One region of the Micromonospora sp. NPDC049204 genome, then DNA from elsewhere that is predicted to be linked to it. Evidence: riboswitches for the same ligand, from Rfam matches in the RefSeq annotation. Region 1 holds a riboswitch; each other region holds the start of a gene.
What was found. Region 1 has a riboswitch for cyclic di-AMP ahead of AB0A90_RS12785 (C39 family peptidase). Riboswitches for the same ligand answer to the same signal wherever they lie in the genome.
Positions count from the first base shown of each region.

Region 2: linked by a shared signal. The riboswitch ahead of AB0A90_RS24225 (hypothetical protein) and the one ahead of AB0A90_RS12785 (C39 family peptidase) in region 1 are both predicted to bind cyclic di-AMP.
Region 3: linked by a shared signal. The riboswitch ahead of AB0A90_RS07555 (NlpC/P60 family protein) and the one ahead of AB0A90_RS12785 (C39 family peptidase) in region 1 are both predicted to bind cyclic di-AMP.
Region 4: linked by a shared signal. The riboswitch ahead of AB0A90_RS10445 (hypothetical protein) and the one ahead of AB0A90_RS12785 (C39 family peptidase) in region 1 are both predicted to bind cyclic di-AMP.

Region 1 covers NZ_JBEZDC010000005.1:292,593-297,664, reverse strand. The annotation lists gene AB0A90_RS12795 (acyltransferase) at 175-1,386, shown strand; gene AB0A90_RS12790 (hypothetical protein) at 1,559-2,329, shown strand; cyclic di-AMP (ydaO/yuaA leader) riboswitch at 2,613-2,754, shown strand; gene AB0A90_RS12785 (C39 family peptidase) at 2,986-3,834, shown strand; gene AB0A90_RS12780 (alpha/beta fold hydrolase) at 3,960-4,706, shown strand; gene AB0A90_RS12775 (CDP-glycerol glycerophosphotransferase family protein) at 4,729-5,072, opposite strand, start outside.
Region 2 covers NZ_JBEZDC010000013.1:214,188-219,259, reverse strand. The annotation lists gene AB0A90_RS24230 (YibE/F family protein) at 1-1,197, shown strand, start outside; cyclic di-AMP (ydaO/yuaA leader) riboswitch at 1,364-1,494, shown strand; gene AB0A90_RS24225 (hypothetical protein) at 1,499-2,518, shown strand; gene AB0A90_RS24220 (carbonic anhydrase) at 2,576-3,298, opposite strand; gene AB0A90_RS24215 (MarR family winged helix-turn-helix transcriptional regulator) at 3,524-3,859, shown strand; gene AB0A90_RS24210 (hypothetical protein) at 3,964-4,323, shown strand; gene AB0A90_RS24205 (hypothetical protein) at 4,474-5,072, shown strand, end outside.
Region 3 covers NZ_JBEZDC010000003.1:320,522-325,593, forward strand. The annotation lists gene AB0A90_RS07545 (NlpC/P60 family protein) at 160-1,173, shown strand; gene AB0A90_RS07550 (N-acetylmuramoyl-L-alanine amidase) at 1,229-3,205, opposite strand; cyclic di-AMP (ydaO/yuaA leader) riboswitch at 3,440-3,575, shown strand; gene AB0A90_RS07555 (NlpC/P60 family protein) at 3,589-4,629, shown strand; gene dcd (dCTP deaminase) at 4,693-5,072, opposite strand, start outside.
Region 4 covers NZ_JBEZDC010000004.1:272,399-277,470, forward strand. The annotation lists gene AB0A90_RS10430 (PfkB family carbohydrate kinase) at 1-668, opposite strand, end outside; gene AB0A90_RS10435 (SRPBCC family protein) at 857-1,324, shown strand; gene AB0A90_RS10440 (hypothetical protein) at 1,501-2,001, opposite strand; gene AB0A90_RS10445 (hypothetical protein) at 2,209-3,225, opposite strand; cyclic di-AMP (ydaO/yuaA leader) riboswitch at 3,282-3,413, opposite strand; gene AB0A90_RS10450 (cation diffusion facilitator family transporter) at 3,525-4,442, opposite strand; gene AB0A90_RS10455 (AAA family ATPase) at 4,550-5,072, opposite strand, start outside.

The DNA of each region.
Region 1 (5,072 bases):
GGCGGGACCAGGCCCGCGACGGGCGGGACTCGTCCGGTTCACCCGGGAGTGACCCGGTAGGGTGCCCCGGTGCGGCCCCGCCGGGCCGTCGCGGGCGTCGCCGTCGTGCCGTCCACGCCGCGCCGAGGAGGATACGAACGTGCTGGTGACCCTGCCAAGCCTCGGTATCCGCCGATGACGAGCGCCGCCGCGGCGTCGACCGCCCGGCCCGCCCCCGCACCGTCCCGGCTGCCCTCGCTGACCGGGCTGCGCTGGATCGCCGCGCTGCTGGTCTTCGGGTTCCACGCGGGCACCATGCGGATCATCGCCGAGCCGGACGTCAAGGCCGTTGTCGACAAGGTGTTCAGCCTCGGCCTGTCCGGGGTGCAGTTCTTCTTCATCCTCAGCGGGTTCGTGCTGGTCTGGTCGGCCCGCCCCGGCGACTCCCGGCGCACCTTCTGGCGGCGACGGGTTGCCAAGATCTACCCCAACCACCTGGTGCTGTTCATGGCGACGGTGCTTGTCGCCTGGTGGTTCGCCGACCCGGTCCTGCCGGCCGCCGCGCTGGAGAACCTGCTGCTGTTGCAGGCCTGGGACCCCCGGCCGGGCTGGTTCTACAGCATCAACACGGTGAGCTGGTCGCTGTCCTGCGAGTTCTTCTTCTATCTCTGCCTACCGCTGGTGCTGCCGCTGCTGCGCCGGGCCCGGCCGAAGCTGCTCTGGGCGCTGGTCGTCGCGATGCCACTGCTGATCCTCGCGCTCTGGCCGGCCCAACACCTGGTGCCGGAGGTGAGCCGGTGGTGGTTCACCCAGATCTTCCCGCCGGTCCGGTCGCTGGAGTTCTGGTTGGGCGCGGTGGCGGCCGAGCTGATGCGCCGGGGTCTCTGGCGTGGCCCCGGGCTGACCTGGGCCAGCGTCATCTTCGTGGGCGTCTGGGCAGCGGCCGCGCAGTGGATTCCCGCGGAGTTGTGGACCACGCTGCTCGCGGTCGCGTACCTGTTGGTGATCACCGCCGCCGCGGACGCGGACGTGCGGGACCGGCGGTCGCCGTGGCGGTCGCGGCCGCTGGTCTGGCTCGGTGAGGTCTCCTTCGCCTTCTACCTGGTCCACGTGCTGGTGATGACGAGCGTGCTGCGCTTCACCGGCGACTGGGGGATCGGCTTCGAGGGGTGGCGCGGGCCGGCCGTGGTGCTCGGCTTCCTGCTGGTGACCCTGCTCCTCGCCGCGCTGCTGCATCGCTACGTCGAAACCCCGATGATGCGCCGGCTCGCGCCGCGCCGCCCGGCCCGATCGGCGTCCGTCCCCGGACAACGCACGGCCGGAACCCGGGCCACCGGCGACGTCGCCCCCGACACCGGCGGACCCGACCAGACCGACAGTCGATCAACGTACGCGGACACCCGCTGACACCGTCCACCCTGGTCAGGGGGCTCGGCGCGGCGCGCCTCGACACGCCCGCGGTCGATGCGCCCAGGTCGGCACGACGGTAGCGTGGGGACGTGGCTTCCGGTCGCGCTCACCGTGGCCAGGTGGCCGACGGGGCTCCCCATCGCTCTGCTTCCTCAGCGAGGTGCCGACCATGGAGACCACCGTCTTCTACCAGTTCGTAACCGAGGTACCGCAGGCCGCTGCCATCTGGTCGGCCCTGTTCCTGCTGGCGCTCGGCGTGCTCGCCGTGCTTGTCGCCCGGCCCGAAGAGGACCGGCCCACCGCCGACCCGTCCCCGGCCGTGCCGACCGCGCGTGAGGTGGCGGCGGCCGCGATCGTCGACCGGCGCCGGTACGCCGAGGAGGTGGCCGTCGCGGCGGCCGGCGCGGCCCGGACGGCCCAGCGGCGACGCGATGCCTGGCTGGCCAGTCAGGAGCAGGCCGAACGCGCCTGGGCGCGCTACGACGAGGCGGACACCGCCGCGCGCCGCTTCGCGGGGTCCGGGGCGCTGCCCAGCCCGGCCACGCCCCGCACCCCCGCCGAGTACGCCGCCCGGGAGCGCTACCTGCACCGCGCGGCCACGGCGGCGTACTGGCGGGGCGACCTGAGCATGGCGCAGCTCAGCGACGTGTTCGGGCACCGGCACGGCTGGGATCCCCGGCGGCACCCGGTCGAGCAGGAAGCGCTGCTCAGCCGGTCGATCCGGGACGCGAGACGGGCCGACCACCAGGCCGCCGCCAGCGCGGAGCGGGCCGCCTGGCGGGCTGCGGAACTGGCCGCCGAGTCGGCGCGCACCCTTGCCGAGGAGGCGTGCGCGGCAACGGCCCGGCTGCGGCCGAGTCGGGCACCCGCCCGCCGGCTGGTGCGCGGGGCGGCCCGTCCCGCCGTGGTGGCACGCTGGCGCCCGGCCCGCGCGGGTTGAGCCCGATCTGTTGTGTGAGCCCGGTCACGGAATGTGGAATCGGGCGTCCGGCACGTTCGGCGCGATTGTTCCCGGGATTCTGACCGCAGTTTCGGCGACCTGTCCGGTTGTCGCCCACAGGCGTCACCGTAACCGCTTGTCCCATCGAGTCACATCAGCGGCAGAACGCGCAGAAATTGTCGCGCCGATTCGGGTTTACGCAGGTGAACCTGGCTTGGCATGGTGTGAACGGGCCAGTAGTGTCGTCCCGTCCGGTGCGGTAACCGATCGCAACAGGCGACGCCGCGCCGACCCGCTCAATCGTCATGAACGAACCGGGGACCCATCAGTACGTCCGGGGTGAATCCGCGAGCCACGGCCCGCGGTAGGGCGATCTTCCCGCCCGAATCCGTCAGCTAACCCGGTAGGCGGTGTCGGAAGGAGTTCCATCCTCGTGCAGCACCTCTCCACCCCTCGGCTGTTCCCTCGCCTCCACGGCACAGCGGTGCCCCCGCTCATCCGTCCAGTGACGGTGAGCTGACCCCCCGGGTCATCGCCTCACCGCCCGGCCACGCCGGGCGTTCCCCTGAGCGGTTCACCACCCGCGGACCACCGTCCGCGCGATGGCGCCTGCCCGGATACCGGTCCGGCCCCGGTGTGCCGCTCTCCCCCCGACCGTGGAGGACCCCGTGAAGCACACCATGCAGCGTCAGCTCCGCCGCCTCGCGACCGAGCGCCCGTACCAGATCGTCGCCGCCTCCGCCGCGGCCCTCGTGCTCGCCGCCACCACCGGCACCCTGCTCGCCACCGCCGACGACGCGCCGGCCGGCCAGCGCACCGCGACCACTGTCGCCGAGATGCGCACCGACGTCGCCGCCTCCCGGGGCGAGGTGCGGGACGCGTCTCCGTCGGCGAGCGCCGCGCCGAGCAGCGCCGCCCCGGCCACCAGCGCCGCGGCGCCCGCCGCCAAGGCCAGCAGCAACCCGGACCTGACCCGGAAGCCGGAGCGGCCGAAGCCGCCCGCGACAAAGGTGCTCGACTACGAGTACGAGGCGCAGAACACGTACTACAACTGCGGCCCGGCGGCCACCCGCAACGCGCTCAGCGCCACCGGGATCGACCGGACCCAGGAGGAACTCGGCGCCGAACTGGGCACCACCGAGATGGGCACCAACTCGGCCGAGGACACCACCCGGGTGCTCAACGCCGAGGTGAAGGGCTCCCCGTACCGGACCCGGATGTTCGTCGGCGCGCCCAGCCCGGCGCAGATGGACCGCCTCCAGGCCGACGTCGTCAAGGCCATCACCGACGGCCGCGGCGTGGTCGCCAACGTCGTCGGGGACGCCACCGACACCGACGGCTCCTGGCACTCCTACGGCGGCGGCCACTACATCGCCGTCGTGGGTTACAAGGACAACGGCCGCACGGTACGTATCGCCGACTCGGCGAACCCGGCCGACCCGTCGTACTGGGTCACCACCATCGACCTGGCCAACTGGATCGCCAGCCGGGGCTACTCCGCCTGACCCGGCACGCTGACCGCCACGGGCGCCGTCCCTCACGAGGGGCCGGCGCCCGTCGCGTCCTCCACGGCGGTACGCCCCCGTCGACGACTCTCGTCCCTGGCCGTGAACCGTGGGAGACTGCGGCCGTGGTGGATGAATCGGGTGGTCACGCCGGTCGACGGCCGGTCCTGCTGCTGTTGCACGGCCTGGGGGCCACCGGTGACGTGTGGTTGCCCTGGGCGCCGTACCTGGAGCAACACTGGCCCGGCCGGTGGCTGGCACCGGACCTCGCGGGCCACGGCTGGGCGTCGCCGCTGCCGTCGTACTCCTTCGCCGGCTTCGCCGAGCGGATCGCGCCGGCCCTCGCCCCCGACGACCGGCTCGTCGTGCTCGGGCACTCGCTGGGTGGCGTGGTGGGCCTCGCGTTGGCCGCGCGCGACGCCGGTATGCCGGTGGACGCGGTGGTCGGCTTGGGGATCAAGGCGCTCTGGTCGCCCGCCGAACTGGAACGGGCCGCCGAACTGGCCGCCCGCCCGGTGAGCTGGTTCGCCAGCCGTACCGAGGCGGCCCGCCGCTACCTGCGCGTCTCCGGGCTGGCCGGCCTGCTCCCGCCGGACCACCCGGTGGTGGACGCCGGCCTCCGTCAGGTCGACGGCCGGTGGCGGCTCGCCATGGATCCGAACGCCTTCGCCGTCGGCGAGCCCGACCTGACCGGACTGCTGACGGCGACCGACGTACCGGTGCTGCTGGCGCGCGGCGAGCACGACCCGATGGTCACCGACGCGCAGCTCAAGGAGTACGGCGTGCCGGTCGCCACGCTGCCCGGTCTCGGGCACAACGCGCACGTGGAGAACCCGGCGGCCGTGCTGGCGCTGCTCGACGCGTACCGCTGAGGGTTTGGGCCGTCAGCCCGGGTCAGGCGAGGGGGGAGAGCTGCGGCGAGCGTTCGGCCGCGGGGTCCTCCGACGCCGTCAGCTCCCGGCGCGCGGCGGTCAGGAACGCCTCGGCGTACGACGTGGCGGGGAAGTCACCCAGGTAACGCCGGCGGGTGGCCCAGCGCTCCGCGGCCAGCGGGTCGGTGTCCAGCAGCGCGGTCAACACCTCGTCCACGTTGGACAGATCGCGGCGCAGCACGTAACCCGACGCGGCCAGCGGGAACCGCTCGGTGAACCGGTCGCCCTCGTCGCCCATGTCGGTGACCGCGTACGGCTTGCTGGAGTAGAGGTAGTCCGAGATCACCCCGGACACGTCGGAGATCA
Region 2 (5,072 bases), on a different contig from region 1:
ACGGTGACGCGGGTGGTGACCGAGCCGTGCCCGCCGCTGCCGGAGAGCCCCGAGGGCACACCCAGAGTCGGCACCGGGCCGTGCGGCACTGTCGACGTCCGCGTGGACGAGGGGCCCGCCGCCGGCCAGCAGGTGCAGACACCGGTGCCCGACGGGCCGGGCGCGCCACGTGTCGACGTCGGCGACGAGATCATCCTGGTCGAGTTGACCGATCCGACCGATCCCACGGTCAGCAACTGGAACATCGCCGAGCATCAGCGCGGCACCCCGCTGGTGTGGCTGGCGGTGGTCTTCGCCGCCGCGATCGTCGCGTTCGGCCGGTGGCGGGGGTTGGCCGCGCTCGCCGGGTTGGCGGCCAGCTTCGCCATCCTGCTCACCTTCGTGCTGCCGGGCATCGGCGCCGGCCGGTCACCGCTGCTGGTGGCGGTGGTCGGTGCCGCCCTGATCATGTTCGTGGTGCTCTATCTGACCCACGGCGTCACCGCGCAGACCTCGGTCGCGGTGCTCGGCACCCTGGGCAGCCTGGTGCTGACCGGCGCGCTCGCCACCGTCGCCACCGCGGCGACCCACCTCACCGGCTTCGGCAGTGAGGACGCCACGACACTGTCGATGTTCCAGGGTGACGTGGACCTGCACGGCCTGCTGCTCGCCGGGATCATCATCGGTTCGCTCGGGGTGCTCGACGACGTGACGGTCACCCAGGCGGCCACCGTCACCGAGCTGTCGAACGCCAATCCCGGGCTGACCCGCTTGCAGCTGTACCGCGCGGCGACCCGCGTCGGCCGGGCGCACATCGCCTCCACTGTCAACACCATCGTGCTGGCGTACGCGGGCGCGTCGCTGCCCCTGCTGCTCCTGCTCACCGCCGACGCGCGGCCGATCGGGCAGTTGCTCACCAGCGAGTTCCTCGCGCAGGAGATCGTCCGTAGCGCGGTCGCCACCCTCGGGCTGATCGCCGCCGTGCCACTGACCACCGGGCTGGCCGCGATCGTGACCGCCGCCGGGCGCACCGAGACCACGCCGCCCGCCGAGGTCGCTCGGCCGCGCCCCCAGGCCGACCGGGCGGAGGCGCTGGCCGCCCTCAGCTCACCGCGCACCTCTCGACCCGACGAGCCGGACCAGACGCGGACCCCGCCCCCATCCACCGCCACCGACGGGTGGCCGGAGTCGAACAGGAGCACGGATACGGCATGGTGACACTCCTCAGCGTGACCAGATCGGGCCTCCCCCCTGAGAACCGCGTCACTGGTCACCCAACGCTATGGCGAAATGACACTTTTGGTCGGCATCCAGGCGTAGCTCACCCAGTCGACTCTCGGGTAACCTCGCTGCCGGTTACCGATGAAGGCGCGAAGCGGCGCCTGCGGTGCCACCGCCCAATCGCCAACCGGCGAGCCGGGGACCCAGGTGTGTGGGGTGAATCCGCGTCAGCGGTAGGGGCCACTTCCGCCCCGAACCCGTCAGCTAACCCGGTCGGCGGTCGACGGAAGGGAACATTGTGACGGCACCCCTACGCCGCTGGCTGACACCCGTGGTGGCCGTGATCGCCGCACTGACCGTGCTCGCCGGCCCCCTCCCGGCCCACGCCGCCCCGACGACCCCCACACCGTCCGGGCACGAGGAGGACGACGAGCCCAAGCTGCTCAACGACGTCATCGAGCAGGTGAACCGCGACTACTCCGCCGCCAAGTCCAAACTGGACAAGTCCAAGAAACGGCAGTTGGAGTTGGCGCTGGAGGTGGACCGGGCCAAGGCCGACCTGGACGCGCTGGCGCCACAGGTCGGGCAGATCGCCTCCCAGTCGTACCGGACCGGTCGGATCGGTGCGCTGGCGATGCTGCTCGAGAGCAACGCCCCGGACACGTTCGTGCAGCGCGCCGCGATGCTCGACGAGATCAACATGGTGAACGAGAACAAGCTCGCCGAGGTCAACGCGGTGAAGGCCCGTGCCGAGCAGGCCAAACTGCTCCTCGACACCGAGGTCCGCGAGCAGCAGAAGCAGACCGCCGTGATGGCCAAGCGCAAGAGCGAGGCCGACAAGGCGCTCGCCCTGGTCGGCGGCAAGGGCTTCACCGGCGGCCTGGTGGACGCCACCTCGCCGGTCGCCAAGATCGGCCCGGGTCGCACCGCCGACGGCGACTGGAAGGCGCAGTCCTGTAGCGAGAAGGACCCCACCACGTCCGGCTGCGTCACGCCGCGCACACTGCACGCGTACAAGGAGGTCAGGCGGGCCGGCTTCACCCGGTTCGTCGGCTGTCACCGCAATGGTGGACCGTACGAGCACCCGAAGGGCCGCGCCTGCGACTGGTCGCTCCAGAAGAGCGGCTTCTCACCCTGGCACAACGAGGACACCCGGACGTACGGCAACAACGTCGCCGCGTTCCTCATCCGCAACGCGGACCGGCTCGGCATCTACTACGTGATCTGGAACCGGCAGATCTGGTTCCCGGCGACCGGCTGGAAGTCGTACAGCGGGCCGTCGAACCACACCGACCACGTGCACATGTCGATGCTCTGACCCGCAGCATCCTTCGTCGAGGGCCGTTCCGCGTCGCGCGGGGCGGCCCTCGACGCGTCAGGCGGCCGCGACCGGTTCGGCTGACGCGGTCGGCACGCCGAGCGCCGCGAAGCCGGCCGGCACGGCGGCCACCGGGCGCACCACCCCGGCGGCGAGCCGGTACGACACACCCACCACCGCGCACCGCCCCTGCGCCACCTCGGCGGCCAGCACGGGCGACTGCCCGAGCAGCGCCTCGACGGTCTGCGCGATGTGGATGTCGACGATCCCGTCGATGTCGTCCACGCCCTCGGTCTCGGCCCGGCGCAGGCTGGGCAGCACGGCATCGACGACCGCGCCCAGGTGCCCGGGGGGCTGGGTGCCGGTCGCGACGGTCTCCCGCGCCGCCTGCACCGCCCCGCACGAGTCGTGGCCGAGCACCACCACCAGCGGGGTGCCGAGGACGGTCACCGCGTACTCCACGCTGCCGAGGACCTCCGGACCGGCCGTGTGCCCGGCCGTGCGGACCACGAACAGGTCACCCAGCCCCCGGTCGAAGATGATCTCGGCGGCCAGCCGGGAGTCGGAGCAGCCGACGATCACCGCGAACGGATGCTGCCCGTCGGCCACGGCGGACCGGCGCCCGGCGTCCTGGTTGGGGTGGCGCGGGACCCCGCTGACGAAGCGCTGGTTGCCGGCGGTCAGCTCGGCGTACGCCCGGGCCGGCTCGGTGGGTGCGGACGCCTGGTCGGCGATCCGCTGCGAACCCGGCTGGCCGCCGGGAGTTCCAGGACGACTCATCCCCGCACCTCGTCTTCATGCGTCTGACCTGGTCAGAGGGCTTATCAGCGGGCCGGCGGCGGCGCTGGCTCGGGCTCCACCGTCACACGCACCGTAAGATGCGTCAAGGTATGCGTGATTTAGATTTCATACGTTGACACCGGTTCGACCCCTGGGTGCCGCACCGGACGCACGACGGGCGAGACTCCCGGGGGCAGGGCGGACGCCCGGAGAGGCGGTCACACGATGGGGAGCACGGCGACGGGTGCCACCGGCGGCGGGCGGAACTGGACGTTCCTCACCAACCACGGGCACGTGCTGCTGGCCATCGCCCGCGACCCCACCGCCCGGCTACGCGACGTCGCTGCGGAGGTCGGGGTGACCGAACGGGCCGCGCAGGCGATCGTCGCCGACCTGGAGGCGGAGGGTTACCTGCACCGCACCCGCGTCGGACGGCGCAACGAGTACACCCTCAACCCGGCCGGTCGGTTCCGGCACCCCGCCGAGGCCGACCGCCAGGTCGGTGACCTGCTCGCGCTGTTCGCCGAAACGCCCACCACGGAGGTCGCCCCCGAGGTCTGACCCACGCGACACCCACCCTCCACAGTGCACATGGTGGTGGCGGTCACGCCGACCCGGGCCATCGCCGTGCTGCGCCACGGCAGAGCAGGCGTTAGGTTGGTCGGGTGTCGTCCGCAGTGTTGATCCGCCCGGCCCGTTGGGCTGTGCTGCGGTCACTGCGTGAGCTGACCCGACTGGCGATCACCGCGCTGGTGCTCGCGGTCGGCCTGGGCGGCGCCCTCGCCGCGACCCCACCGCCCGCCTCGACGCAGCTACGGCCCAGTGCCGTGAGCAGCCGGGTGGCGAGTGTCCGTCCCGATGCCGCGCCGGCCACCGAGCGGACGGCCCAGCCCGCTGCCGCCCGGCCGGCTGACCCGGCGGGCACCACCGCGCTGACCTCGCCGATCGCGGAGAGCCGGGGTCAGGCCCCGGCCATCGATCCCGGCCGTGGCACCCCCGCGCGACGCGGTCCACCCGTCCGCTGAGCCTGGCCCGGTGATCCCCGGGGGCCTTGCCCGGCCCCGGGTAGTCCGTCGCAGCAGCTGAGTCGCCCCGACGGGATGACCCGTCGCCCGCTGCCGTCGGGCTCCTCCTGCCACCCGTCGATACCCGCCTTCGACCGCGAGGTGCTGATCATGCAAACCGTTCTCTCCGCCGCCCTGCCCGACCTGTCCCGAGCCGCCGTCATCTGGCTGAGCCTGCTCGGGTTCGTCGGCGTCGCCGTCGCCGCTCTGCTGCTACGGCCCGGCCGGCTCCGCCTCGACCCGGGTGCCCGGATCCGCCGCGCGGCCATGCCGAGCCAACTCGAACAGGCGCAGGAGGAACGGGAGCAGAGCCGCTACGCGCAGGAGGTCGCCGTGGCCGCGACGCGGGCGACCACCACCGCGCAGCGCCGCCGAACGGAGTGGGTGGCCGCGCAGGAGGCGGTCGAGGCAGCCTGGCAGACGTACGAGGCGGCCGAGGCGGCCGTCCGGCGACTCGACGCGGCAGCCGCCATGCCCCTGCCGCAGACCGCCCGCACCCCCGCCGAGTACGCGGACCGCGAGCGCTACCTGCACCGTGCCGCGCTGGACGCGTACTGGCGGCGGGAGTTGTCGGTGGAGCAGCTCAGCGACGTCTTCGCGCACCGCGACGGCTGGGACCCGCGGCTGCACCCGGTCGCACAGGAGCTGGTGCTGCGGCGGGCGATTCGCGACAACCTGGCGGCCCGGCACGCCGCGGCTCGCGAGCAGGA
Region 3 (5,072 bases), on a different contig from region 1:
TACCCTTGGTGTGCAAGCGGTTGCACGACAGTGACGGTTACTCCACTCGCCTTGATTACCGCCTCGCGCTTCCCTAATGTGGGGCACCGACCGCTGTGGGTCGTCTGCCTCGGCCCTTCCCTCACGCGAGGCGCCCGGCGGTCGGTTGCAAAGGAGTCGGTGCCGGTGGCAACCATGCCCCCTCATCGTCACGACCTGTCCGCGTCTGCTCGGCCGGGTGGTCTGCGCCGGGCCGGTCGTCGTCTGCTCGTCCTGGTCGCCGCCGCGGTGGTCGGCGCGGGCCTGCTTGCCGCCCCGGTGCACGCCGCGCCCACGGTCGACGAGATTGAGGCGCAGATCGACAAGAAGTGGGAGCAGTTGGAGCCCACTATCGAGCAGTACAACAAGGTCAGGGCGCAGCTGAAGGTCAATCGGCAGAAGTCGGCGGACCTGCAGAAGAAGATCGAGCCGCTGGCGTTGCAGAGCGAGTTGGCGCTCAACCGGGTCGGCGATCTCGCCTCCCGCTACTACATCTCGGGCCCGTCGCACGACATTGGCGCACTACTTGTCAGCGCCAAGCCGGACACGCTCACCGAGCAGCTCACCATCCTCGACCGGCTGGCCGCGCAGGAGCGCAAGGAGGTCGAGGGCGTCCTCGCCGTGCGGGCCAAGTACGACGGCGAGAAGCAGAAGCTGGACACCCTGATCGCCACGCAGACCAAGCAGCAGAACGAGCTGGCGGCCAAGAAGAAGCAGATCGACGCCGAGATCAAGCAGCTTGAGGCGTCGATGCCGAAGACCACGGTCAAGACCGCCGGCTGCCCGACCATCAACGGTGTGCTCGCCGTGGCCGCCCAGAAGGCGATCAAAACCGCCTGCCAGCAGGTCGGCGACCCGTACGTCTGGGGTGCCACCGGCCCGAACTCGTTCGACTGCTCGGGGCTGACCCAGTACGCCTACCGGTCGGCCGGGATCTCCCTCACCCACCACACCGGAGACCAGTGGAACGAGGGCAAGGCCGTGCCGCGATCCGAGGCTCGTCCTGGTGACCTGGTCTTCTTCTACTCGGGCCTGAGTCATGTCGGGCTGTATCTGGGTAACAACCAGATGGTGCACGCACCACGAGCCGGTAAACCGGTGCAGGTGTCCAGCATCAACACGATGCCCGTCGCCGGGTTCCGCAGACCTGGCTGATCCACCCCGTGCGACACGACGGCCCCCGGTCACCGACCGGGGGCCGTCGTCGTTGTCAGCGGGGTGCGCCCACCGGGGACGGCAGGAGCTGCACGTCGGCCAGGTCGACGTACATGATGCGGTGGCCGAACTGGATCTGCGCGTACCTGTTCTTGCCGCGGATCACCGTCCAGTCACCGGGCGAGGAGCCGTCGACAGTGCTGGCCCGGTAGTACTCGCCCGGCAGCACCGCGCCGACGGCGTACCGCTGCCCGGCGGCAAGGGTGTACTGCAGTGGCGAGATCGTCTGGTAGGGCACGCCGGCCGGGTAGGCCGCCTGTTCCGGGTAGGCCCGTCCGTACACCGGGATGGTGGTCCGGCCGGGCTTCGGAGTGGCCACCAGGCCGACCGTCCAGCTGGCGGTGGGCGCGGACGCCGGGTTGTGGAACCAGGCGCGTTGCCCGAGATACCAGATCGCCGTCCAGTCGCCCTGCCGGCCGGCCAGCGCGTACGTCTGGCCGGCGGAGGCGCGGGCGCCGTGATCCGACACCTCCATGGTGTTCGGGGTGCCGTCGGGGCGGAGCGCGACGTCGTTCACCAGTGGCGCGTCCGCGGCCGGCGCGGAGCGCAGCACCACCGCCGAGGAGCCGCGTGGCGCGCACGGCACGCCGGCGGTGACGCAGCCGACGAACGCCGGCTGGTTGGTGGCGAAGTCCGGGTCGATCCGGACCAGACCGGTGGCGGGGGTGCCGGTGTCCAACCGGGGCGCGTGCAGCAGCTCGAAGTAGTGGTTCCAGTCCCAGTACGGGCCGGTGTCCCAGTGCATTCCACGGACGTTCGCGGCGATGGTGCCGGGCACGTTGTCGTGGCCGATGATGTGCTGGCGGTCCAGCGGGACGCCCAGCCGCAGCGCGAGGTGTCGGACCAACTTCGCCGAGGTCCGGTACATCGCCTCGGTGTACCAGGTGCCCTGCGCCGCGAAGCCCTCGTGCTCCAGCCCGACCGCCTTGGCGTTGACGTACCAGTTGCCGGCGTGCCAGGCGACATCCTTGGTCTTGACGTGCTGGGCGATGTGCCCGTCCACCGAGCGCAGCGTGTAGTGCCAGCTCACGTAGGTCGGGTCTTGGACGAGTCGCAGGGTGGTGGCCCAGCTTCCCTCGGTGTCGTGGATGACGATGTACTCGATCTTCTGCCGGGCGGGCCGGTCGGACAGGTCGTGGTTGCCGTAGTCCCCGTCGCCGAACGCCGCGTAGGGCGCCGGGATCCACTCGCAGGAGATGGTCCGGGGGCATTCCAGCCCGTCCGGGCGGGCGAGCCGACGCAGACCCAGCCGGTCCAGCCACGATCGCTGCGGCCGGATCGTCCGGGCCGGCAGCGTGATCCGCTGGCCGTCGTCGGTCACCCGCGACTCGCCGCTGCCGATGGTGGTGAAGACCTCGTCGGCGAAGGCCGCCGCGGCGTCGGCGCTGTCCGCGCCGGCGTAGCGGGCCACCGCGCCGTACCAGCTGGCCGGGTCGGTGCCGGCACCGACCGGCGCGCCCAACTCCCGCTGGTACGAGGCCAGCAGCGCGGCCCCGCCCCGGATGTTGACGTCGGCGTCGGTGCGCAGCGCGTCGGGGGTCGCGCCGGTCAGCGCGGCGGCGGCATCCACGGTCTGCAAGGCGGCGGCGGGTGGCGCCGGGTCCTCGGCCGGCCGGGGCGCGGGTGCCAGCGCGGTGCGGGAGTTGTCGCCACGCGGGTCCTCGGTGCCGGTGTCGTGGTGGCCGCCCACGGGCAGGGCGGTCACGTGTCGGGCGTCGGTCAGGTGCATGGGGCCGTAGCCGCCACTGGTGCTGGGTGTGCCGGCGTTGCTGTCCCAGCGGGACTCCAGGTAGGAGACGCCGAGCAGCACGTCGGTCGGTACGCCGTACTCGGCCGCCGCGGCGGCGTACCGCTGCTGGCGGTCGGCCGTGGGTGCGGCGGCGGTTGCGGGTGGTGGGACCGCGGTCGCGGCGGCGACCACGGCGGCGGCGAGCAGCGCACGCCGGCCGAGGAGCAGGGTTGGATGGTGCATCGAACCCCCTAGATTTCACGGATGAAGGTGAGGTCACCCTCGCGCCGTCCGGGAGTCCGCGTCAATACCTTTCTATGTGTCGACTCGTTGGGAAAGAATTCTTCACCTACGGCCGGTGATCCTCTCCGATCGGTACGGAGTGTCACGGCCGCACGGGTTGCGGAGTGGTAACAAGCGTCTCTACTCTGGTCATTCGTCGGCCCGATAGCAGCTCCGTCCAGCCCGGGCGGTAACGGTCCGACACCGCCGAGTCGTTTCCGAACGAACCGGGGACCCACGTCCCCCGGGGTGAATCCGCAGTCCCTGCGGTAGGGCGCCCACTTCCCGCCCGAACCCGTCAGCTAACCCGGTAGGCGGTCAGGAAGAAGGAGTACGGAACCCCGGTGGCACTCCATGCCCCGCGGCCGTCGTCCGAGCGGTCGGCAGCAGCCGGCCCGCCGTCGATCGCGCCGCGCCCACGCTGGTCCCGCTTCACCACCGCGCTCGCCGCCCTGGCCGGCGTCGCCGTCGTCCTGACCGGCAGCGCCACGGCGGCCCACGCCGACCCGTCCGTCGCCGAGATCGAACGCCAGATCGACGCCGACTGGAACAAACTCGAACCGGTCATCGAACAGCACAACGCCACCCGCATCGACCTCGCCAACAAGCGCAGGCAGGCCCAGGCGCTGGCCGCCCGGATCGCCCCGCTGGAGCGTCAGGTCGACGCCGCCATGGACAAGGTCAGTGCCCTGGCCGTACGCGCCTACAAGGGCGAGAACGTGCTGACCGTCAACGCGGTGCTGGGCAGCCAGTCACCCAGCGAGGTGGTCGGCCAGCTCGAAATGCTCGACCGCTTCGCGCACAACCAGCAGCAGGACGTCCGCGAGGTGGCCGACCTGCGCGACGAGCTGGCCAGGCAGAAGGCGCCACTCGACGAGATGGTGACCCAGCTGACCCGTACCGAGGCTCAGTTGGCGGCGAAGAAGAAGCAGATCAACGAGGAGATCGACAAGCTGCAGAAGCTGCGCCTCAAGGTGTACGGCAGCGGTGGCGGCGGTCCGTTGCGCCCAGCTCCCTGCCCCGGCAGCTATCCCGGCGGCGCCGCGGGCACGGCGGTCAAGTTCGCCTGCGCGCAGATCGGCAAGCCCTACGTCTGGGGTGCCGAGGGTCCGAACTCGTACGACTGCTCCGGGCTGATGCTGGCCGCCTGGGCGAAGGCCGGGGTGTCCCTGCCGCACAACGCCGCCGCGCAGAGCCGCGTCACCAAGAACGTCAGCAAGGCCGACCTGCGCCCCGGCGACCTGGTCTTCTACTACAGCGACATCCACCACGTCGGCATGTACGTCGGTGGCGGCTGGGTGGTGCACGCCTCGCAGGCCGGTCAACCGGTCAAGATGAAGAAGGTCGACGACGGCCCGATCCACAGCTACGGCCGTCCAGGCTGATCAGGGGTACTGACCGAAGGGCCCGCCGCGACTCGTCGCGGCGGGCCCTCGTCGTTCACGGGGTCAGCGGGTGGGCCAGGTGCGCCAGTGCTGCCAGGCGCGGCTGGGCGTCGGCCCCCGCTGCCCCTGGTAGCGCGAGCCGTAGACCGCCGAGCCGTACGGGTGCTCGGCCGGCGAGGAGAGCCGGAAGATGCAGAGCTGCCCGATCTTCATGCCCGGCCAGAGAGTGATGGGCAGGTTCGCCACGTTCGAGAGTTCGAGCGTGACGTGACCGGAGAAGCCGGGGTCGATGAAGCCGGCGGTGGAGTGCGTCAGCAGCCCGAGCCGCCCCAGTGAACTCTTGCCCTCCAGCCGGCCGGCGAGCTGGTCGCCCAGCGAGATGACCTCAAGCGTCGAGGCGAGCACGAACTCCCCGGGGTGCAGCACGAACGGCTCCCCGTCGG
Region 4 (5,072 bases), on a different contig from region 1:
GCCGGCTGTTCGGCCCGGCTCACCACCACCGTCTCGGCGCCGGCGGCGTGCAGTTCGTACATGGCCCGGGTCAGCTCCAGGCTGTCGTCGCTGCAGGCGCGGCCGTCGCGGATCAGCTCCTCGTGACTCACCTTGAGGAAGAACACACCGCTCTCCAACACCGCGCCGAGGTGGTCGCCGGAGAGGTCGACCACCACCCGGCCGCCGTTGGCGGCGAGGTCGGCGGCGAAGCGCCGGTACAGATCGGCCGGGACCAGCCACGGCTCGTTCGGCCCACTGAGGATGCTCACCGCGGCCCGCAGGCCCTCGCCGAGGGCCAGGTTGTACAGCTCGTCCAACTCGTGTCGGCTCAACGGCTGCCCCGGTATGTCGGCGATCTCCTGCCGCGAGCCGTCCCGGCGGTCGTGCACGTACCCGCCGCTGCCGGAGTCACGGACCACCACCTTCAGGTCCACGCCCTCGCTGACCAGGAGCGGCTCCAGCACCTGACCGATCTCGCCGCCGAGGGCGGCGCAGAGCACCACGTCGACACCGAGCGACATCGCCATCCGCGCCTGCCAGACGCCCTGCCCGCCGGGGTGCAGATGCAGCTCGGGGTGCTCGTTCGGCTGGTCCACGGTGACCGTGAGCTGCGGGGTGGGCGCGAAGACCATCACGTGCCCGCTCATCCGTCGTCGCCACTCATGATGCCGCCCTCCTGCACGGTTGGGTGATTCCTCACCAACCGACCCTAATGCGACATCTGGCGGCGGGGCATCCCATCGGCCGCGGTTCGCCCTGGCATCGGCGGCCGTCGGGCGTTGCCAGGCAGACATCGGTACGGGACGATCGTGCGACACGCGACGGTGGGAGAAGAGTGCTCAGCAGCGATACCTTCAGCTACACCGTCCAGGCCCGGTGCACGCTGGCCGACGCCGCGGCGATGCTCAGCGACCTGACCCGACAGGGCGAACTGCATCCGCTGATCGTCCAGGTCCGCCAACTGCCGCCCCGACCCGGCGCCCGGGCCAGCTACACGATCAACGACAGGCTGGTGGCCGGCCCACTGCGCTTCCGGACCACGTACCACGCGGACGTGCTGATCAGCGAGCACGACGAGATCGTCACGGTGGCCCGCCAGTGGCCCGCCACCACGGTGCGCAACCACACGCGACTGCGCGCCGAGCCGGAGGGTCTGGTCCGGATCGACGTCGAGATCACCCTGACCGCGCCGACGCCGCTGTTCCGGTACGCGTTCCGCCAGGCGCGGGCCGCTCACCTCGCCCTCGCCGCCCGCCTCGGCCCGGCCCTCGACCGCGCCGGTGACCCACCACCCCCAGCCTGACCCGCCCCCGCCCCCGCCCCCCGCCCCGCCGGCCTGGCCCCTCCACGCCGCCGTCCCGCCTCATGATCGTGCTCGATCCAGGATCTAGTGGCCTGCGGGCGTCGGGAGGCCACTACATCCTGGTTTTAGCGCGATCTTGGCGGCGCGATCCCGGCAGCCCGGTCGTGGTGGCGCGGTCACGGGTTGCGGCCGTGGCCTGCCAGGGCGGGTCGGGCGGCGGGACGTCGGCCCCACGGCTTGTACGTGGACAGCACCGTCGCGATGATCATCAAGGTCGTCGACACCGCCGGCGCGATGACCAGGTCCACGCGGTCCCGGGCGGGGAGGGCGGCGCCCACCGCACCGGCGTGCCGCAGATTCGGCGTGAGCAGGAACAACACCAGCCCGACCATCACCGTGGTGAGCACGAGCTTGGCCAGCACCCAGCGATGGCGCCACAGCCCCCACGGGGTGAGTAGCGCGCTGGCGACCCCGATCAGCCAGACCAGGACGCTCAGCGGCGCGAACAGCACCGTGCCGACCAGCGCCGTGACCGGGTAGACCACCGCCGGGTCGGCGCCCCGCTGCACGGCGATGCCGAGGGTGAGGAGCACCAGGTCGGCGCCGAGCCAGCCGAGCGAGGTGACCAGGTGCAGGGTGAGGAGCCCCTTGCGGGCGGTGGGTGGGATCCGACGCATACCGCGATGCTGCCCGCCGACCCGCGCCGGGTCGTCCGACCGCCGACGACATCCGGGGTACGCCCGGCGACGTACCCCGGCCCGGCGACACCATCCTGATCAACACGACAATCGCCGACTCCGGGGTATCCCGTCGTCCGGACACCCCGGAGTCGGCGACTGCGAGTGGATCACCCCCGGACCGGTCCGGGGGAGCCGTCGGGTGGGTCAGTAGACCGACAGGTGTACGTGGTTGGTGTGGTCGGTGGAGGGGGTGCCGCTCGCGCCGCTGTACGACTTCCACCCGCTGCTGGGCAGCCAGATCTGCCGGTACCAGATCACGTACAGCACGGCGAGCCGGTCGGCGTTGCGGATGAAGTACGCGGCCAGGTTGTTGCCGTACGTCTTGTCGCCGCCGGTGGCGTTGCCGCCGAAGCCGCTCGCCTGGGCGGCGAAGTCGCAGGCCCGGCCCTTGGGATGTTCACCGGAGCCGCTGGGGCGGTGACAGGAGACGTACCGGGTGAAGCCGGCGGCCTTGGCCTGGTTGAGCGCGTGCAGGGTGCGCGGGGTGATGCAGCCGTTGGCGGGGGTGGGGTCGTTGACGCTGCACGACTCGGATGGCCAGGAGCCGTCGGAGTTGCGGGGTGCCGCCTTCGCGTTGGCGGTGGAGGTGCCCCGGTTGGAGCCGCTGTCGGCGGTGGGCTGCGGCTTGGGGGTGTTGGCCACGGTCAGGGCCCGTTCGGCCTGGTCCTTGCGCTTGGCCATCACCGCGACCTGCTTGCGCTGTTCGGTGATCTCGCCGTTCAGGGCGGTCCGGGTGCGGTTGGCCTGGTCCTTGGTGGCGAGCAGATCGCGCAGCACTCGGTCCTCGTTGGCGGCCACCGCCTCCAGGGCGGCGGCCCGGTCCATGAAGCCCTCCGGGCTGTTGCTGTTGAGTAGCGCCGACACCGCGCCGAGCCGGCCGGTGCGGTACGCCACGCCGGCGATCTGACCGACCTTGCCGTCGCGCTGGGCCAGCTCGACCTCGATGGTCTTCAGTTGGGTGGCGAGTTGCTGCTGCCGCTGCACGGAGGTGTCCAGAGCGCGCTTCGCGTCCAGGTAGCCCTTGCTGGCTGCCTCGAGTTGGGCGCGGAGCGAGGGGGTGCCGCCCTCCTCGTCGGAGTCGGGTGCGGCTGCGGCCCGCAGGCCGGTCGGGGGAGCGGCCGAGGCGGTGCCGGCCGGGATCGCGACGCCGAGGGCGAACATCGCGACGATCAGGGCCGCCAGTCGGGCGGCGGGTGGTCGTGCTGGTGCCACTGCGCATGTCCTTCCGTCAGCCGCCGACCGGGTTAGCTGACGGGTTCGGGACGGAAGATCCCTACCGCTGACGCGGATGCACCCCAGGAACGTGGTTCCCCGGTTCGCCCGGTTGGGCGATTAGGCGGCGGCCGCCACCGGCGCCTGGAGGGCGCCGCCTGGTGGAGGCCGGGACCGAGCCTACCGGTGCGGGTGGGGCGGCTGCAGCCGATGTGACGGACGGTGCGTACGTCGTCACGAGAAAAGTGTCACCACTCGATCGAGCCGCAGGCTCCGGAGGCGGCGCCGGGCTCGATCTGCAACGTCGCGTGTTCGATCCGGAAGTCGTCGTGCAGGGCGGTACGCGCTGCGGTGAGCACCGCGCCGACCTCGGCGCCGGGTGCCATGGTCAGGTGCGCGGAGGCCACGTCCATGCCGGAGGTGAGCGTCCAGACGTGCAGGTCGTGCACCTCGACCACCCCGGGGACCGCGGCCAGCCGGTCGTGCACGGCGGTCACCTGGAGGTGCTCCGGGGCGGCCTGCACCAGGATGCGGACGGCGGCCCGTGCCAGCCGCCAGGTGCGCGGCAGGATGAACACGCCGATGGCGACGGCGACCAGTGGGTCGGCCCACCACCAGTCGGTGACGGAGATGAGGAGCGCCGCGCCGATCACGCCGAGTGAGCCCAGCAGGTCGCCGAGCACCTCCAGGTAGGCGCCCTGGATGTTGATGCTCTCCCGGGCTCCGGCGCGGAGCAGGGCGAAGGCGGCGATGTTGGCGAGCAGGCCGAGCACGGCCACCACGAGCATCGGGCCGGCGACGACCTCGTGCGGGTCGCCGAAGCGGCGGATCGCGGTGATCAACACGTAGATCGCGACGCCGGAGAGCAGAACGGCGTTGGCCAGCGCGGCGAGGACCTCGAGTCGGTAGAGCCCGAAGGTGCGCTGGGGGTCGATGGTGGCCCGGCGGGTCGCGGTGATCGCGGCGAGCGCCATCCCGATGCCGAGCACGTCGGTGAACATGTGTCCGGCGTCGGAGAGCAGGGCGAGTGAACCGGTGTGCAGGGCGGTCACCGCCTCGACCACCATCAGGGCGGCGAGCAGCCCGAATGCCGCCCAGAGTCGACCCCTGTGCTGGTGTGCGGCATTGGCGACCGACCCATGGTGGTGGTCATGACCTGCGCCCACGAGATCCACCTTCCGCCGCCGGTTGGGGCCCGGTCAAATGTATGCTCACATCGCTATGTATGCAAGTGTGGCGTGGACCGCTGGTCCGCCGGGCGAGACGCGCCGGATCAGCCGGTTGGATCGATGGTGGTGAGCCGTTGCGTGGCCCGGGAGAGCGCCACGTACAGGGTGCGTACCCCCGCACCCGGATCCGCCCGGATCTCGCTCGGGGCGACGAGCACGACCCCGTCGTACTCCATGCCCTTGGCCTCCAGGCTGGTCACCACCTGTAGGCGCGGCGCGTCGAGCGCGTCGAGCCAACCGGCGACCTCGTCGCGGCGGGGGACCGGCGTGATCACCCCGACCGTGCCCTCCACCTCGGCCAGCAGCCCGGCGGCCGCCTTCACGACGGCGGTCTCCAACCCGCTCGCGGGCACCACCAGCTCGACCGGATCGACCCCGGTGGAGCGCACCGCGGTCGGCAGCGGCAGGTCGGGGTAGAGCCGGCGGATCTCCGCCGCCGCCACCGCGAAGATCTCCGACGAGTTGCGGTAGTTGGTGGTGAGCGTGAAATCGTGCCGCTTACGCCGGCCCAGCGCCTGGTCCCGGGCCCGGGTCAGCTCCTCCGGATCGCCGGTCCACGCGGTCTGC